DNA from 2 places in the Psychrosphaera aestuarii genome. Region 2 is predicted to be linked to the other one. Evidence: predicted binding sites of a transcription regulator. Region 2 holds the regulator's gene; the other holds the start of a gene.
The links. The regulator FliA, encoded in region 2, starts transcription of late flagellar genes. The targets are predictions, from matches to a motif close to CTAAAGNTNNNNNNNNNNNNGCCGATA.

Region 1: a site for FliA is predicted at 4,697-4,723, ahead of pomA (flagellar motor protein PomA). Genes of this name have one in related genera too.

What each region holds. Positions count from the first base shown of each region.
Region 1 is NZ_CP072844.1:2,456,050-2,464,304, forward strand. Features, by position in the region: gene J9318_RS11185 (cysteine synthase A) at 1-618, shown strand, start outside; gene J9318_RS14175 (aminotransferase class V-fold PLP-dependent enzyme) at 677-904, opposite strand; gene J9318_RS11195 (aminotransferase class V-fold PLP-dependent enzyme) at 916-1,278, opposite strand; gene thiI (tRNA uracil 4-sulfurtransferase ThiI) at 1,406-2,866, opposite strand; gene J9318_RS11205 (flagellar motor protein MotB) at 2,962-3,891, opposite strand; gene pomA (flagellar motor protein PomA) at 3,895-4,656, opposite strand; gene J9318_RS11215 (exodeoxyribonuclease VII small subunit) at 4,867-5,112, shown strand; gene ispA ((2E,6E)-farnesyl diphosphate synthase) at 5,118-6,002, shown strand; gene dxs (1-deoxy-D-xylulose-5-phosphate synthase) at 6,010-7,914, shown strand; gene J9318_RS11230 (YcgN family cysteine cluster protein) at 7,987-8,255, opposite strand, start outside.
Region 2 is NZ_CP072844.1:1,293,830-1,302,084, reverse strand. Features, by position in the region: gene J9318_RS05865 (OmpA family protein) at 1-85, opposite strand, end outside; gene J9318_RS05860 (flagellar motor protein) at 98-847, opposite strand; gene J9318_RS05855 (protein-glutamate methylesterase/protein-glutamine glutaminase) at 840-2,048, opposite strand; gene J9318_RS05850 (chemotaxis protein CheA) at 2,059-4,227, opposite strand; gene J9318_RS05845 (protein phosphatase CheZ) at 4,245-4,988, opposite strand; gene cheY (chemotaxis response regulator CheY) at 5,006-5,389, opposite strand; gene J9318_RS05835 (RNA polymerase sigma factor FliA) at 5,459-6,184, opposite strand; gene J9318_RS05830 (MinD/ParA family ATP-binding protein) at 6,195-7,049, opposite strand; gene flhF (flagellar biosynthesis GTPase FlhF) at 7,042-8,255, opposite strand, start outside.

The DNA of each region.
Region 1 (8,255 bases), 1.2 Mb from region 2:
AACGCTGATGCTCATTATCTAACAACCGGACCTGAGATATTTACCCAGTCATCAGGTAACGTAACTTGTTTTGTATCTGCTGCTGGCACCGGTGGCACAATCGGCGGTATTACAAAGTACCTAAAAGAACAAAATGAAGCAATCAAGACTATTTGCGTAGATCCAAATGGTTCTGGTGTTTATAATTTTTTGCAGTCCGGGGAATATAAAGCGACCTCTGGAGGCTCATTTACTGAAGGTATTGGCATAATGCGTTTAGTTAATAATTTTAAACAAGCTCGTATCGACGAAACATTAACGATACCTGATAGTGATATTGTTACCTTAGCAAATTATGTTCGCCAACAAGATGGCCTAGTATTAGGAAGTTCCAGCGCATTAAATGTTACTGCTGCTTTTTATTCGGCACTGAAATACGGCCCGGTAAGTGGCGGAACCAAACAACACGTGGTGACTCTTGCGTGTGACTTAGGCGAACGTTCTGTTTCTAAGCTTTATAATGAGGATTTTTTGAAGACTCGTGATATTGATTCCGCGAATGAAACGATGGAGCAACTAACGAAACGTTACCTTCAAGAAGATGACTTATTAAAGTTAGCTTCATTTGATTATCGTTAATGAACGTTAAAAAAGGCGATACACTGTTATCGCCTTTTTAGTATCTGGCATTTCAAAACTATCGCTTACAATCAGTTGAATCTTCAGCCTTTGTGGGCGGAAGTACAGTCTTTAACGCCCTTATAGATTTCTCTATATCCTCTGATGTATTCATCAACCAGGAGCTAAATCTTAACGTACCTAGACTATGTATGTGGTCATGTAATGGTTGCGCACAATGAAAACCAGCTCGAACACAAATACCATCTCGCTCGCTAAGGGTATTAGCAATTATTTGGGCCGGCAAAGACTGAGGCGCTAAGGTGACAGGTCCAGGAGCATCCGAGTCTCCAGTAACATTTCCGGGTAGAGTTCATTTAGCGCTTGTCTTAATTGTATGGTAAGACCATGAACGTGTTGATGGACATTTTCCATACCAATATCTAACAAAAATCTTGCAGCAGCTCCTAAACCAATCACACTTTCCATGGCCGGAGTTCCAGCCTCAAAACACCATGGTACCGGCTTAATAGTTACATTATTTTGATTTACCTGTTCAATCATTGTCTGATGCTCAGCTTGACGATGACGTAAGGTTTGTTGCGCATCAGACCAGCATGATGTAGCCGAAAAGCGTTCTAAAAACGGGAATAGCCCGTATCGACCGACTATCGATTTCATGTGCATGCCAAACCCCTACCTGGATATTTATTAATCATCCTATCATAAAGATTTAGCTTAGCACTATGATTGCATAGTGCTTGACTAAAGAGGTTAGTTAAACCACTTAAGGGTGCCTTAACTATGTTTATCGCTTACGATAAACCTTAACATCGGTGTAGCCATGTTCATGCAGTAGTAGCGCCTGTAATCGACTCATTACGCCTCTATCACAATACAAGTAATACGACTTAGACTGATCCAAGTCACCAAACTGGGTTGCTATTCTGAAAAATGGCATCGTAATAACATCAATCCCCTCTATTACAAGAGGCGAATCTTCTTCCTCTTCAGGGCTTCTAATATCGATCACGATTGAGTTTTCTGAAAGCTCAGTAACTTGCTCTACCTCTGTTACTTCCTCATGAGACTCTGTTTCAATGTCGCGGACATCCATCAGAGACGCTTCTGCAATTGCCTTGTCTAATATACTGAAATCAAAATTATCTTCAGCGGATTCAATCTCACTAAGTACAGCGCGTGTTGTTGGTTTTTTAGAGATTACGCCACAATACTCCGGCATAGCAGCAGCTAGGTCGTGGCTACCTATTTTACGAGCCGTGTCGATAATTTCTGACTTATCTATATGAATTAACGGGCGCAATATAAGCATTTCCGTTACACGGTCGATCACATTTAAGTTTGTTAGGGTTTGAGACGATACTTGACCTAAACTTTCACCTGTTACTAACGCTTTAATATTTAACTTTTCTGCAACTTGCGCTGCCGCACGCATCATCATTCGTTTTAAAACAACACCCATTAAGCCATTGTCTATTTTAGTTAGAATTTCTGCTACTACAGGCTCAAAGTTAACCGAAACAAAACGTGTTTTATGAGAACTACTGAATGCTTTCCATATTTGATGAGATGCCTGTTTTACGCCTATTTCATGTTCTTTACCGCCTAGGTTAAAGAAACAAAAATGTGTTCTAGCACCGCGTCGAATTAGATGATACGCCGCTACTCCAGAATCAAAGCCACCTGACATTAACGCCAAAACATCTTCTTGGCTTGGCAACGGCATCCCACCTAAACCCTTGTGATTTGCTTTTATGACGTGAAACACATCTTCTCGAAGCTCGGCTTTGACCGTCACTTCAGGCTTTTTTAATTGAACTCGAGCCGTTTCTACCGCTTGGTTTAGACCGCCACCAATATAACGCTCTAATTCAGACGACGTAAAATCATGTTTACCCGTTCGTTTGATTCGGACACAAAATGATTTGCCGATAAGTTCGTCTTGCCAATGACGCGCAACATCTTTAAATGCCTGATCAAAATCCACAAACGGATATTCAACCACTTCATTAAATTGATCAACACCAGGAATTTTTACAATAAGATCAAGTAATTGTTCGCGTTCTTCAGGAGTGGCGTGAGGCGCATCAACTAAAATATCTGTCCAGCGAGAAATAATATGAGCTTTAGGGTGAACCTTTTTCAAAATAATGCGTAAATTAGATTCAAGTAGTTTATAAAACCGTTTGCGAACCGAGCGGCTTTTTATATTTATTTCTGGGTGGTATTTAACAATTAACTTCATAATATCTCATTTGTAGGTCAGTTCTCGCGTTTCAGCGCGCGCATATTATACACACACGCCCCACCCACGAAAAGCGACATTCAAAAACAATGGATATACTACTGATTTGTAATATTAATCTGCTCAGACTCTTTGGCTTTACCTTGCATGATAGACACCTCGACTCGACGATTGATACGTCTATTAGCGGCAGATGTATTTGGTAATAATGGCCTAGTGTCTGCATGACCGACTACTATGACTCGGTTTTTATCAAAACCAGGCACTTTAATCATTTCGGTGGCCACAGCAACTGCACGCTGTGAGGATAAATCCCAGTTGTTAAAAAACAACTCGTTGGTAACATTGATGTCATCGGTATGACCCGATACTGTAATCTCGCCGGGAACATCATTTAAAACTCGACCAACCTTTTGAATAATTGGTTTAAACTGGTCCTGCAAATATGCAGATCCGGATGGGAACGAGCCATTTTCTCTTATTCTGATAATAATTTGTTGTCCTAGCGATTCTAATTCGATAGCACCATCAATTATTTCTTGCTGCATTTGTTGCGCTATTTTTTTAAGAAGCTCATTCACTTCTTCTTGCTCTGCAGCCGCTTCAGCAGACGACTCTGATTCAGCTTCAGCCGTAGCTGAACTCATACCACCTCGCATTTCAGCGGTTTGCTCTTGACGACCGCCGGCCGATTCATCTTCACCCTCTTCAAACTCTAATACTTGCTGTGTAATTTCTATCGTTTGTTGTTGAATAATCTCGATAGGAGTTGGTTCTGGTCGGCCCGGGCGAAACTCCTGTGCAATCACAGATGTTCCTTTTGGAATATCTTTTACTTCAATTTTGTTTTGTACGCCAAATGCAAACTTCATCGAGCCTGCAATTTGTTTAAACTTTAACACGTCCATTTCAGCAAACGACAGAAGCAAAACAAAGAAGCACATCAATAGTGACATTAAATCAGCGAATGTTCCCATCCAGCCGGGCAGCCCTTCCGGGGGGCATTTTGGGCACTCTTCTTCAGACATCCGCTATTCCTCGGTATTTACTTCACGTTTAGAGGCCGCAAGGTAATTTCTCAATACACCTTCAATGACTTTTGGATTTTGACCATCTTGAATACCAAGTACACCATCCATAATTAAGCTTTGATTTAGCTTTTCTTCGCTTGTACGCAAATTTAGTTTAAAGGACATAGGTAACGCGATAACATTTGCTAAGAATGCACCGTAAAGCGTCGTTAACAATGCAACCGCCATTGCTGGCCCAATGGATTTTGGATCATCCATATTCGATAACATCGCAACCAAGCCAACTAAGGTACCAATCATACCCATTGCAGGGGCGATATCACCTAATGTTTTAAACATACCAGCACCCATTTCATGACGCTCAGTGGTTAACGATATATCTTTCGATAAAGTGGCTCTTACTACTTCACCATCATGACCATCAACAAGTAGGTCAACGCCTTTTTGTAAAAATGGGTTACCAATCTCTGCTTCTTCTAAGGCTAAAAAGCCACCTTTACGTGCAGAGTCCGCTAATTCTACAATTTTCTCTATAAGCTCTTCTGGAGTTTCGATTTTAAATGAAAATGCTTTACCAGCAATTTTACCTACTGCAATAAATTGTGGCAGGGTGTAGTTAGACATTAATACGAATGTTGAGCCACCAAATACAATAGCTATTGACGGAACGTCAATAAACATTCCTAGCCCACCACCTAAAATCATGGCTAATACAATGAAGCCTATGGCTCCGATCATGCCAACAATACTAGCTAAATCCACAATTTACTCCTGCAATAGATGATGTTCCACTAAGTTTAATTATCGACAGCAAAACTAGCAACTTAAATATTATCGGTAACTTAATGACTTAACCGAACAAAGTTTAATCAATTTATAGTTATTCTAGCTCAATATAATTGAATAACCATGGCATTTACGATACCTTTACCGGCTAATTTTGGCAGCCTATATGCAAATGAAAACAGACTTATGACTACTCCGAAAAATTTAACGTTTGAAACTGCGATAACTGAGCTGGAAACAATAGTAAACCAACTTGAATCTGGTGACTTAGAACTAGAGCAATCGTTAGCGCTTTTTGAACGAGGTATCGAACTAACACGTTTAAGCCAAAGTCGTTTGCAAGAAGCTGAACAAAAGGTTCAAATTTTAATGGAAAAGCAAGGTAATTTAGAGCTTCAGCCATTTAATGAAAATGTTGGCCAGGACGACTAAAGCTAATGACTATTCAAAACGTCATTATTGATACGCAACAACGAATTGAAAGCGTCCTACAGAGCTTTTTAGCTGAGTCGAGTATTTCAGACTCAAAATTAAAAGAGGCAATGCGTTATTCGTTGCTGCTTGGTGGCAAACGAGTTCGACCTTTTTTAGTGTATAGCACAGGTGAAATCTTAGGCGCTAACCCAAAGGATTTAGATGCCTCAGCGGCTGCAATCGAATCAATTCATACGTACAGCTTAATTCATGACGACTTACCAGCAATGGACGATGATGAGCTTAGGCGTGGCAAGCCGACATGTCATAAACAATATGATGAGGCTACGGCTATCCTAGCAGGCGATGCACTACAGTCATTTGCATTTGAGATCCTGACCGGACATAGTTTTCAAGGCACAAATATTTCCAACCAACTCGCGCTTGTGAGCTTGGTTGCATCATCAGCGTCTCAAATGTGTGCTGGCCAAAGTATCGACTTAGAAAATACTAACAATGCTAATGTGTCTATCGAACACTTAGAAAATATGCATAAACTAAAAACAGGTGCTTTAATAAAGGCATCAGTTCTTGCAGGCGCTATTTGCGCTAATGCAACATCCGCTCAAATACAAGCCTTAGGTCAATATGCTGATGCTATTGGATTAGCATTTCAAGTTTGGGATGATATTCTAGACATTACGTCGGACACCGAAACGTTAGGAAAACCGCAAGGCTCTGATGAGCAATCAAATAAGTCGACCTATCCTGCATTGTTAGGACTAGATCAAGCAAAAATTAAAGCACAGCAATTGATTGATGAAGCAAATTTAGCATTAACGAAAATTGATGCTGACACTTCAACATTAAGTCAATTGGCGCAATACATCATTGAAAGAGATCATTAGTAATTTTATGACAGTTAATATGGCGGATTATCCGAATTTACAAAAGGCGTTATTGCCTACCGACCTGCGTCAATTACCTCAGGAACAGTTAGTTTCTGTTTGTGATGAATTACGTGCGTACCTTTTAAACTCGGTAAGTAAAAGTTCAGGGCACTTCGCGTCCGGCTTGGGAACCGTAGAATTAACGGTCGCTCTTCATTATGTTTATAACACGCCTTACGATCGTGTAATTTGGGATGTTGGCCACCAAGCTTATCCTCATAAAATCATTACTGGAAGAGCCGATAAAATCCATACAATTCGTCAGAAAGATGGCTTACATCCATTTCCTTGGCGAGAAGAGAGTGAGTATGACACATTAAGTGTCGGCCATTCATCAACGTCAATTAGCGCCGCTTTAGGAATGGCTATTGCTGCTGAAGCACAGCACAAAGCTAATCCTGCTGATGCAATTAGAAAAGTTTGCGCTGTTATTGGTGATGGGGCAATGACTGCTGGTATGGCTTTTGAAGCTATGAACCACGCCGGTGATATAAAGCCCGATATGTTAGTCGTCCTGAATGACAACGACATGTCTATTTCAGAAAACGTTGGTGCACTTAACACCCACATGGCTAAGTTACTCTCAGGGAACTTATATACAACGTTTCGAGAGAGCGGAAAAAAATTACTGAGTGGCATTCCTCCAATTAAAGAACTTGCAAGCCGTGCCGAAGAACACTTAAAAGGTATGGTAGTTCCAAGCACTATTTTTGAGGAATTAGGTTTTAACTATATTGGACCTATTGATGGCCATGATGTTGATGCTCTTGTAGATACTTTACGTAATATGCGAGACTTAAAAGGTCCACAGTTTCTTCACATCGTTACGAAAAAAGGCAAAGGCTACGATCCAGCCGAGCTTGACCCGATTAAATACCATGCCGTTCCAAAGTTTGACCCAAGTTTAGACTCTTTGCCTAAATCGGTATCAAGTGGCCCAACATACTCAAAAGTATTTGGTGACTGGTTGTGTGATATGGCCGCTCAAGATCCTAAGTTAATGGCCATCACACCTGCCATGCGCGAAGGTTCGGGTATGGTTCAGTTTGCAAAAGAATACCCAGACCAATACTTTGACGTTGCTATTGCTGAACAGCACGCTGTTACGCTTGCAGCTGGTATGGCATGCGAAGGCTACAATGCCGTTGTTGCCATATATTCCAGCTTTTTACAGCGCGCTTATGACCAGCTAATACATGACGTCGCTATCATGAACTTGCCTGTGCTATTTGCCGTTGACAGAGCCGGCATTGTTGGCGCTGATGGCCCAACACACCAAGGCTCATTTGATTTGAGTTTCATGCGCTGCATACCAAACCTAGTTATCATGGCGCCTAGCGATGAAAATGAATGCCGTCAAATGTTATACACAGGTCATAAACTTAATAAACCATCGGTAGTTCGTTACCCAAGAGGGACTGGAATGGGCACCGAGATAATAGAGACGATGACCGAGCTTGAGATTGGTAAAGGTCGAATTATCTCTAAAGAAACGGCTTCAGAATGTAATGAAACATGCATCGCCATACTCAGTTTTGGTACATTCCTAGCCTCAGCAAACTATGCGGCAAAAGAGTTAGATGCTACCGTTGTCGATATGCGATTTGTTAAGCCGTTGGACGTTAATCTAATTGATGAATTAGCCGCTACCCATGATGTGCTAGTAACTCTCGAGGATAATGCGATCGCAGGCGGTGCAGGTTCTTATGTAAATGAATACCTAAATATGCGTGGCCACGATAATCGCGTATTAAACTTAGGTCTTCCTGATAACTTCATCAAGCACGGAACACAGCAAGAAATATACGAGGAGCTTGAATTAGACGGCAAAGGTGTTGAAAACCAAATTCGTCGATTCATGATTAGCTAATACTAAAAAACCCGTTAAGAGTTAGGCATCTAATCGATGATTTACTTAACGGGTTTCTCCAAATTACACGCTTTAGTCTAGGTCTTTTAGTGGCCAAACAACAATATAATCCTCAAATTGCTCCTCTGAAATCATATCATCAAACACAATTTTACCTCTAACTGACATACCAGCTTTATGCATCGCTGACTTTTTGCCTTTGTTCAATAAAGGATGCCAACTTGGCAGCCCCCGCCCTTCTTGAAGACGTCGGTAACTGCAACTGGTTGGCATATAGAAAACTTGCTCTAAATTGTCCTGAGTAAGCTGAATACAACTTGGGACTAATTTAGTTCGCTCAG
Region 2 (8,255 bases):
ACGTCATGTAGTCAGCATAAGAAACCAACCAACGGTCTAAGTTGTCTTGTTGCCTAGATTTTAAGCGCTTGCTAATTCTCGCCATTTCTTCCGCCCTCTATACAGCGACACGTGAATAGGCTTCTAATTTGCGCTCAATACTATTGGGGTTTTCACCATTGGCTGCACACAAAAGACCTTCCACAATCATTTCTCGATATAATACTTCATTGTCGATCTGGGATTGCAATTTCTGCGCCACTGGAATAAAGAAGAGGTTGGCTCCGCCGACACCATAAATGGTGGCAACAAAAGCGGTTGCGATTCCATGCCCTAAAGCAGATGGATCGTCAATATTGGCCATTGCTTGAATCAAACCAAGAACAGCACCTATGATACCTATCGTTGGACTGTATCCACCTAGGGCCTCATAAATCCTAGCTGAGCGATATTGTCGATCACTATCTAGTTCAATATCAAGCTCTAAAGAGGCTCGCATAACATCAGATTCAACACCATCAACCAACAGGCCTAGCCCTTTTCTGATAAAAGCATCATCATGGCCATTAATATCGTCTTCGAGTGCCAAAAAGCCTTTGTGACGTGAGATATCGGCCCAACGTGTAATCATTTGCTGTGCAGAATAAAAATCGACCGGCTGTTTATGCCAAACATTGCCGAACATTTTTAAACCTTGATAAAAGTACGTCGACGGAGTTTGTAACATCACAGCACCAAATGAGCCGCCTATAACAATAATAAAAGCTGGGAAATGAAATAAGGCGGAGATACCACCACCTTCAATCGCATATCCACCAATTACAGCTACAAGTGCCAACATTACACCCGCTATTGCTAACCTATCCACCAGAAGTCTCCTTTAAAATTGCTGAACCAATTTTGTCTAATGCAAAATTTTGCTCCGCAATTCCGGCAACGGTTACTGCTTGCGGCATGCCATAAACAACACTGGTATCTTCGTCTTGGGCCCAAATTGTTGCGCCTCGTTGCTTTAACATCCTGCAACCTTCGCGCCCATCTGCACCCATACCAGTTAATATTATGCCTAAAACCTCTCCACCATACGCTTTTGCTGCACTTCCAAAGGATAAATCAACACTTGGCTTGTACGTTAAACGCTCTGAATCATCATCTCTAATAACAATATTTGTTTTGCCACCCCTGCTTTCTAGCAGCATTTGTTTGCCACCCGGTGCCAAATAGGCATGACCTGGTTTTAAAACATCGCCAGTTGTCGCCTCTGAAACTGAAATTTTACATTGCGTATTTAAACGACTCGCAAAGGCTGGCGTAAATGCGGCGGGCATATGCTGGACGATAATAATAGGCAAAGGGTAGTTTGCCGGTATTTCTGACAACACCGTTTGAAGTGCAACAGGGCCACCGGTTGATGTCCCGATAGCCAAAAGCTTATAGCTTTTACCTGATGCCCTAAGATGTTTAGTTCGTGTAATCGGTGTTACCGGCTCTTTAGGCACTGGTTGCCTAGCTAACCGAGCTCGAGTACGCTCAACTAATGAAGGTTTATCACTGCTTTTGAGGTCAACTTTATTCTTTCGAGTCGTGGGTGATGTTCTCGATACCGGACGATTTGCCGGTGCTAACTCGCTTCGAATAACTGTTGCACTACTAATAGTTCGAGGAGCAGACCTTTTTTTACCTAGCTGCAAAACACGGTCTTGTAAAAGTTGAATACCTTCGGTTTTATTTTTGGCTATATCTTCAAAACGTTTCGGAAGAAAGTCTAATGCACCAGCTTCAAGTGCATTTAGTGTTGCTTTTGCTCCATCATGTGTCAGTGAAGAAAACATGATTATAGGGGTAGGTGTTGCCGCCATGATTTCACGAACAGCAGTAATACCATCCATAACTGGCATCTCGATATCCATTGTAACAACGTCTGGTTTAAGCAACGCTGTCTGAGAAATAGCATCTTTTCCGTTAGATGCATCACCAATTACTTCTAGTTCCGTATGGGCATTCAGAATTTCCGTTACTCGGCGTCGAAAAAACGCCGAGTCGTCTACAACAAGAACTTTAATGGTCATTATTTAATTATTATTTAAACCTTAAGTTTGAACGTTTAGCATAATGCTTAAGCAAATTAGGGACGTCAAAGATGAGCGCGATGCCGCCATCAGAGGTAATTGTTGCGCCAGCCATGCCAGGTGTACCTTGAAGCATTGCATCTAGAGGTTTTATAACCACCTCTTCTTGGCCAATCAATGAGTCAACAACAAACCCAACTTGTTGAACACCGATCTGAATTACAACTACATGACCTTTATTGTCGCTTCTATTTGCACCATTTTTAGAAGACTTTATTAGCCAATCTTCCAAATAGAATAATGGAATTGCTTTATTTCTAACAATTACCGTTTGCTGACCATCAACAATATTAGTTTTTGTTAAGTCTAAATGAATAATTTCATTAACAGTAGAAAGAGGTAACGCAAATATTAAGCCGCCAACCACAACCATTAATGTTGGTAATATTGCTAACGTTAACGGAACTTTAATTTCTAACGTGGTGCCTTTACCCAGCTCTGAATTGATTTCAACGGAACCATTAAGCTGCGTTATCTTAGTTTTAACAACGTCCATACCAACGCCACGACCAGATATGTCCGAGATTTCTTCTTTTGTAGAAAATCCTGGTGCAAATATTAGGCTGTATGCTTCTTTGTCTGATAAACGCTGTGCTGCATCAGGATCAAGAACGCCTTTATTAATCGCTATTTCTTTTAGTTTTTCAGGGTCCATGCCCTTACCATCATCTTCAATGGTAAGTAAGATATGATCGCCTTCTTGTGAAGCAGATAGCCTAACCATACCCATTCTTTTCTTACCCGCGGCTTCACGGTCATCTGGCATTTCAATACCATGGTCAACCGAATTACGGACTAAATGGACTAGTGGATCCGCTAATGCTTCTACTAAATTTTTATCTAAGTCAGTCTCTTCACCGACCAGCTCTAGCGTTATCTCTTTGTTTAAAGTACGCGCTAAATCTCGAACAACGCGAGGGAAACGACCAAATACTTTCTTAATTGGTTGCATCCGCGTTTTCATTACGGCACCTTGCAAATCGCCAGTAACAACGTCTAGATTACCAATCGCTTTTGTCATCGCTTCGTCTGAGCCAAAGTTTACACCTAGACTTACCAAGCGGTTGCGAACAAGTACTAGCTCGCCGACCATATTCATAATTTCGTCTAAACGTTTTGTGTCTACACGAACAGTCGTTTCAGCTGGAGCTGCTGCTTTTTTGTCAGCTGGTTTAGCTGCTGGCGCAGGAGGTTTAGCTGCTGGCGTCACAGGTGCTTTAGGTGCCGCAGGTTTTGCTGCTGGAGCCTTAGGCGCCGGTGTAGGTTTTGGAGGTTCAGCTTTAGGTGCTTCAGACTTAGGTGCTGAACTAGCTGCAGGAGCCTTAGCTGTAGGACCACCGCCTTTCCCATGAATATCGTCAAGGAGAGCTTCGAATTCATCATCTGTGATCTCGTCACCGCTTGCAAATTCACTACCAGGAGCTTTTGCTGGCGGAGCCGAAGGCTGCTTCGTATCTTCTACTTTAAACGAGCCTTTGCCGTGTAATTCATCTAATAAAGACTCAAATTCATCATCACTGATGTCATCGCCACTATCGAACATAGACTTGGCATTTTCAGTAGGTTTCTCGTCTGCTTTACCATGTAACTCATCTAAAAGAGCTTCAAATTCATCTTCAGTGAACTCTTCAACTGAGTTATCTTGGGCAGGCGACTCATCCATCGTATCAATATCAAAAAAGTCGTCATCGGCGGCTACAGGTTCAGCTTCGACCGCTGGCTCTTCGCCAGCTGGGGAGCAATAGTGGTGGAGTGCGGCAAGCAATTCTGGAGCTGCAGGCTCTGGCTGGTCGCCAGCTTTGACCTGTTCAAACATCTCATTGACAGTATCAAGTGCTTGCAAAATAACGTCCATTAACTCTGGCGTTACGCTTCTTTTACCGGTTCTCAAAATATCAAACACGTTTTCTGCGCCATGACAAGCATCGACAAGATTAGTCAATGCTAAAAATCCGGCACCACCTTTTACGGTATGAAAACCTCGAAATATAGAGTTTAATAAATCAGCGTTCTCCGGATCGTTTTCCAGTTCAACTAATTCTTCAGATAGCAACTCTAATATTTCTGCTGCTTCAATTAAGAAATCTTGTAGTATTTCTTGATCCACGTCCAATGCCATTCGGCATCTCCCCTAATTTAAAAGCCTAAACTAGACAATAGGTCGTCTACTTCGTCCTGATTAGAAACTGCGTCTTCACGCGTTTCTGCATCAATAATTGGTCCTTCAGCCCCATTGTTATCGACTGGTTTCTTCACTTCATTAACGGATTTTTGATTTGGTTCACCAAATACAGTTAATAAATGAATCAGGCTTTCTTCAACATCTTTAACAAGTTCTATAACTCGTTTAATTACCTGACCAGTTAAATCTTGAAAATCTTGAGCCAACAGAATTTCAGTCATGATTGCATGAATCTTAGCGGTATCAGCCTCTGCGCCTTCCATAAATTCATTGATGGAATAACACAAACTTTTAAACTCGCCCAATTCAATTTGACGTTGCATTAACTTATCCCACTCTGGTTTAAGTTTTACAATGTCATTATTAATCTTATCCGTTAGAGGGAGGCCTTCATCTATGGCGTCCATCGTTTTATTCGCTGCGTCTTCTGTTACTTTCATAACATAGTTTAGACGCTCTTTCGCATCAGGGATATCGTCTGTCGCTAAGTTAGCAATCTTAGGGTCTAACTGAAAATTACTTAACGAGTCGTGAAGTTGTCTTGTTAACTTGCCAACCTCACCAAACAGCTCACTATGCTCTTTGCTTGTAACTTCACGTAATATTTTGTTAGCAGAAGTATTGTCTCCAGCCTCAAGCGCTTCAACTAGCGCTTTTGCGTCTTCCAACGAAATCTGCGGGTTAGTCTCTTCAGACATAATGACCCCTTATCAGATTATTCTAAACGTTCGAAGATTTTATCAAGCTTGCCTTTCAGCGTAGCAGCCGTGAATGGTTTCACAATATAGCCGTTTACACCTGCTTGCGCTGCAGCAACAATCTGCTCTTTCTTAGCTTCTGCTGTTACCATCATCACCGGCATATGCTTTAGTTTGTCGTCTTTACGAATTTCACGTAGCAAGTCAATGCCTTGCATGCCTGGCATATTCCAGTCAGTAACAACAAAGTCGAAGTCACCGTTTTGTAACATTGGCAACGCTGTGCTGCCATCATCTGCTTCTGAGACATTAGTAAAGCCTAAGTCACGAAGAAGGTTTTTGATGATTCTTCTCATTGTTGAAAAGTCATCAACAACCAGAATTTTCATATTCTTATTCAAAGCATCCTCCAGTGAGGTAAATTATTAATTTACAGTAATTATTATTGATAAAAATCGTCATTATACAAGTTAAATCAACCAATCTTTTAATCTTGACTTTAAACGAACAAGTGCTTGGCTATGAATTTGACTCACTCTGGACTCACTTATGTTAAGAATTTCACCGATTTCTCTTAAATTTAGTTCATCATCGTAATAAAGTGACAAAATCATTGCTTCTCGTTCTGGCAAGGTTTTAATTGTGTTAGCTAGACTCGCATTAAACGCACTTTTTTCAATGCCACCATACGTTAAATCACGACCAATTTCACTTGCTGGGGCAATAATATCATCACTAACGCCAAGATCTTCCATTCCTAAGATTTTACCGTTAGTCGCTTCTTTTAACATTTGATGGTACTGATCAATCGAAACACCAAGAGACTCGGCCACCTCAATGTCTTTCACATCACGGCCAAGTGCAGACTCTAATTGAGATATTCTTTCAGCAACCATTCTAGAATTTCTATGGACCGATCGTGGTGTCCAATCGCCTCTTCGCATTTCATCCAGCATAGAGCCTCTAATTCTAATACCCGCATAGGTTTCAAAACTAGCGCCTTTGCTATGATCAAAGTTTTTCGAAGCTTCGATTAGACCTATCATGCCAGCCTGAATCAAATCATCAACCAAAACACTATCAGGCAGTCGAGCTGCTAAATGGTGAGCAATCCTTTTTACCAATACAGAATGTTTTTCCACTACATTCGATAGTGTTTGTTGAGCTTCGTAGGCAGTTGCTACTTTATTGTTCAACAGAGACCTCTTAGTTGACCAGTTGCTCTAAAAAAAATTCCAAATTACCCGACGCGTGAGATGGCGTGGGCCACTTATTGATTTTAGCAGCCAACGTTTTAAACGCCACTGCTGAAGGAGAACGAGGAAATGCATCTACGATCGCTTTTTGACGTCGCACTGCTTTTCTTAAATTATCGTCAAATGGAATAATAGCTGTTAATTCCAAAGTTACATCTAAAAACCTATCTGTAACCATAGTCAATTTTTTGAATAAGTCCTGCCCTTCTTTAATCGTCCTTACCATATTGGCAACAACTTTAAAGCGGCTCACACCATGATCTCGATTCAAAATTTTAATTAAAGCGTAAGCATCAGTAATTGATGTAGGTTCGTCACATACAACGCAGAGAACTTCATGAGAAGCTCTAGAGAAAGATAAAACCATGTCTGATATGCCAGCAGCTGTATCGACAATAAAGACATCTACAGGCGTTCTCATTTCGCTAAACGCTCTAATGAGACCAGCATGTTGAGCTGGGGATAATTCAACCATATCAATAGAACCTGATGTTGCTGGCACTATTTTTATTCCACTTGGACCTTCTACCAGAATATCATCTAGCTCGGCTTCACCTGACAACACATGTGAGAGGTTTTTGTGAACACGTAAGCCCAACATAACATCACAATTTGCTAAACCTAAGTCAGCATCAAGTACAAGTACGTTTAGACCTGTTTGCGCCAAAGCAATTGCTGTATTTAGCGATACGCTGGTTTTACCCACTCCGCCCTTTCCACCTGTCACCGCAATAACTTTTGTTTTTTTGGCCATCGACATATTTCGTAAACCACTAGCTTGATCGGAAGTAATATTTTTAATCATACATGCCCACTGCTTTTGGCACTACCTTATTATTTTTATGAGAAACTTTTTCTTTAAGTTCAAATAGCTGATTAGCTTTTTGCACAATTTTCTGTGCATTTGCAACCCTTATGTCCTCAGGGACCCGTTGACCGTTGGTTAAATAACCAATTGGCAAACGATTATGGATTGCAACACTAATTAACTCACCTAAGCTTAAAGACTCATCTATTTTAGTAAAGATACAGCCAGACAGTGGAATTGTTTTAAAATGTTGCACACTTTCATGCAAAACACTCACTTGAGACGTTGCAGAAAGTACTAAATAATTCTTAATATTAACTCTTGATTTTGTTAATAAATGATTCAAACGTTCCGTCAATTTAATATCTCTTTGACTCATGCCGGCTGTATCTATTAACAATAGCTTTTTATCTCGTAATTGGTAGATAGCTTCTGAAAGTTCTTCAGTATTTTTTGCTTGCTTTAGAGGGCAACCCAAAATTTTTGCATACGTACCAAGTTGCTCAAGCGCTCCAATTCTGAATGTGTCGGTCGTTATAAGACCAACTTTGTCAGCACCATGAATTTGTGCAAATCGCGCGGCTAATTTAGCAATCGTCGTTGTTTTGCCAACGCCGGTAGGACCAACAAGAGAATAAACACCACCGCGTTTAATGATTTCATTATCTGTTGTGTTTAGCTGCTCGGTTAGTAATTCAAGCATTTTCGGCCAAGCTTGCTGAGCTTCTAAGTCATCACTAATAAAGTGAGATAGATGTTCTGCTACTTTTGAAGATAAACCCATATTATTTAATTTTTTAATTAACATAGATTTTACCGGTGTTTTACGATCTGCGTCTTGTAACATGAGCGCTGAAACTTGATGTTTCAGTAATTCTTTAATTGAATTCATTTCGCTTTTTAAGTCAGATAATTGCTGATCAAATTGCCCCTGCACTACATTAGAATTTGAATGAACTTGTGTTTGGTTTTGATGGTTAACATCATTGTTAAAAGACGGATTTACGTTCAGTGGCGAACTGTGAGTCTCTTGTGATTGGTCTTGTACGGTATTGCGAGCACGGTTTAACCATTGTTCAAACTCTGATTCTGCTTGCTGGGATAATGCTTGTGTTGCCAGCTCTGACTTTTGTTGGTTAGACAAATCAGTACCTTGAGATAACCTTGCTGGTGTTTGAGCCTGCTGTTGGAATTGAGGCTGAG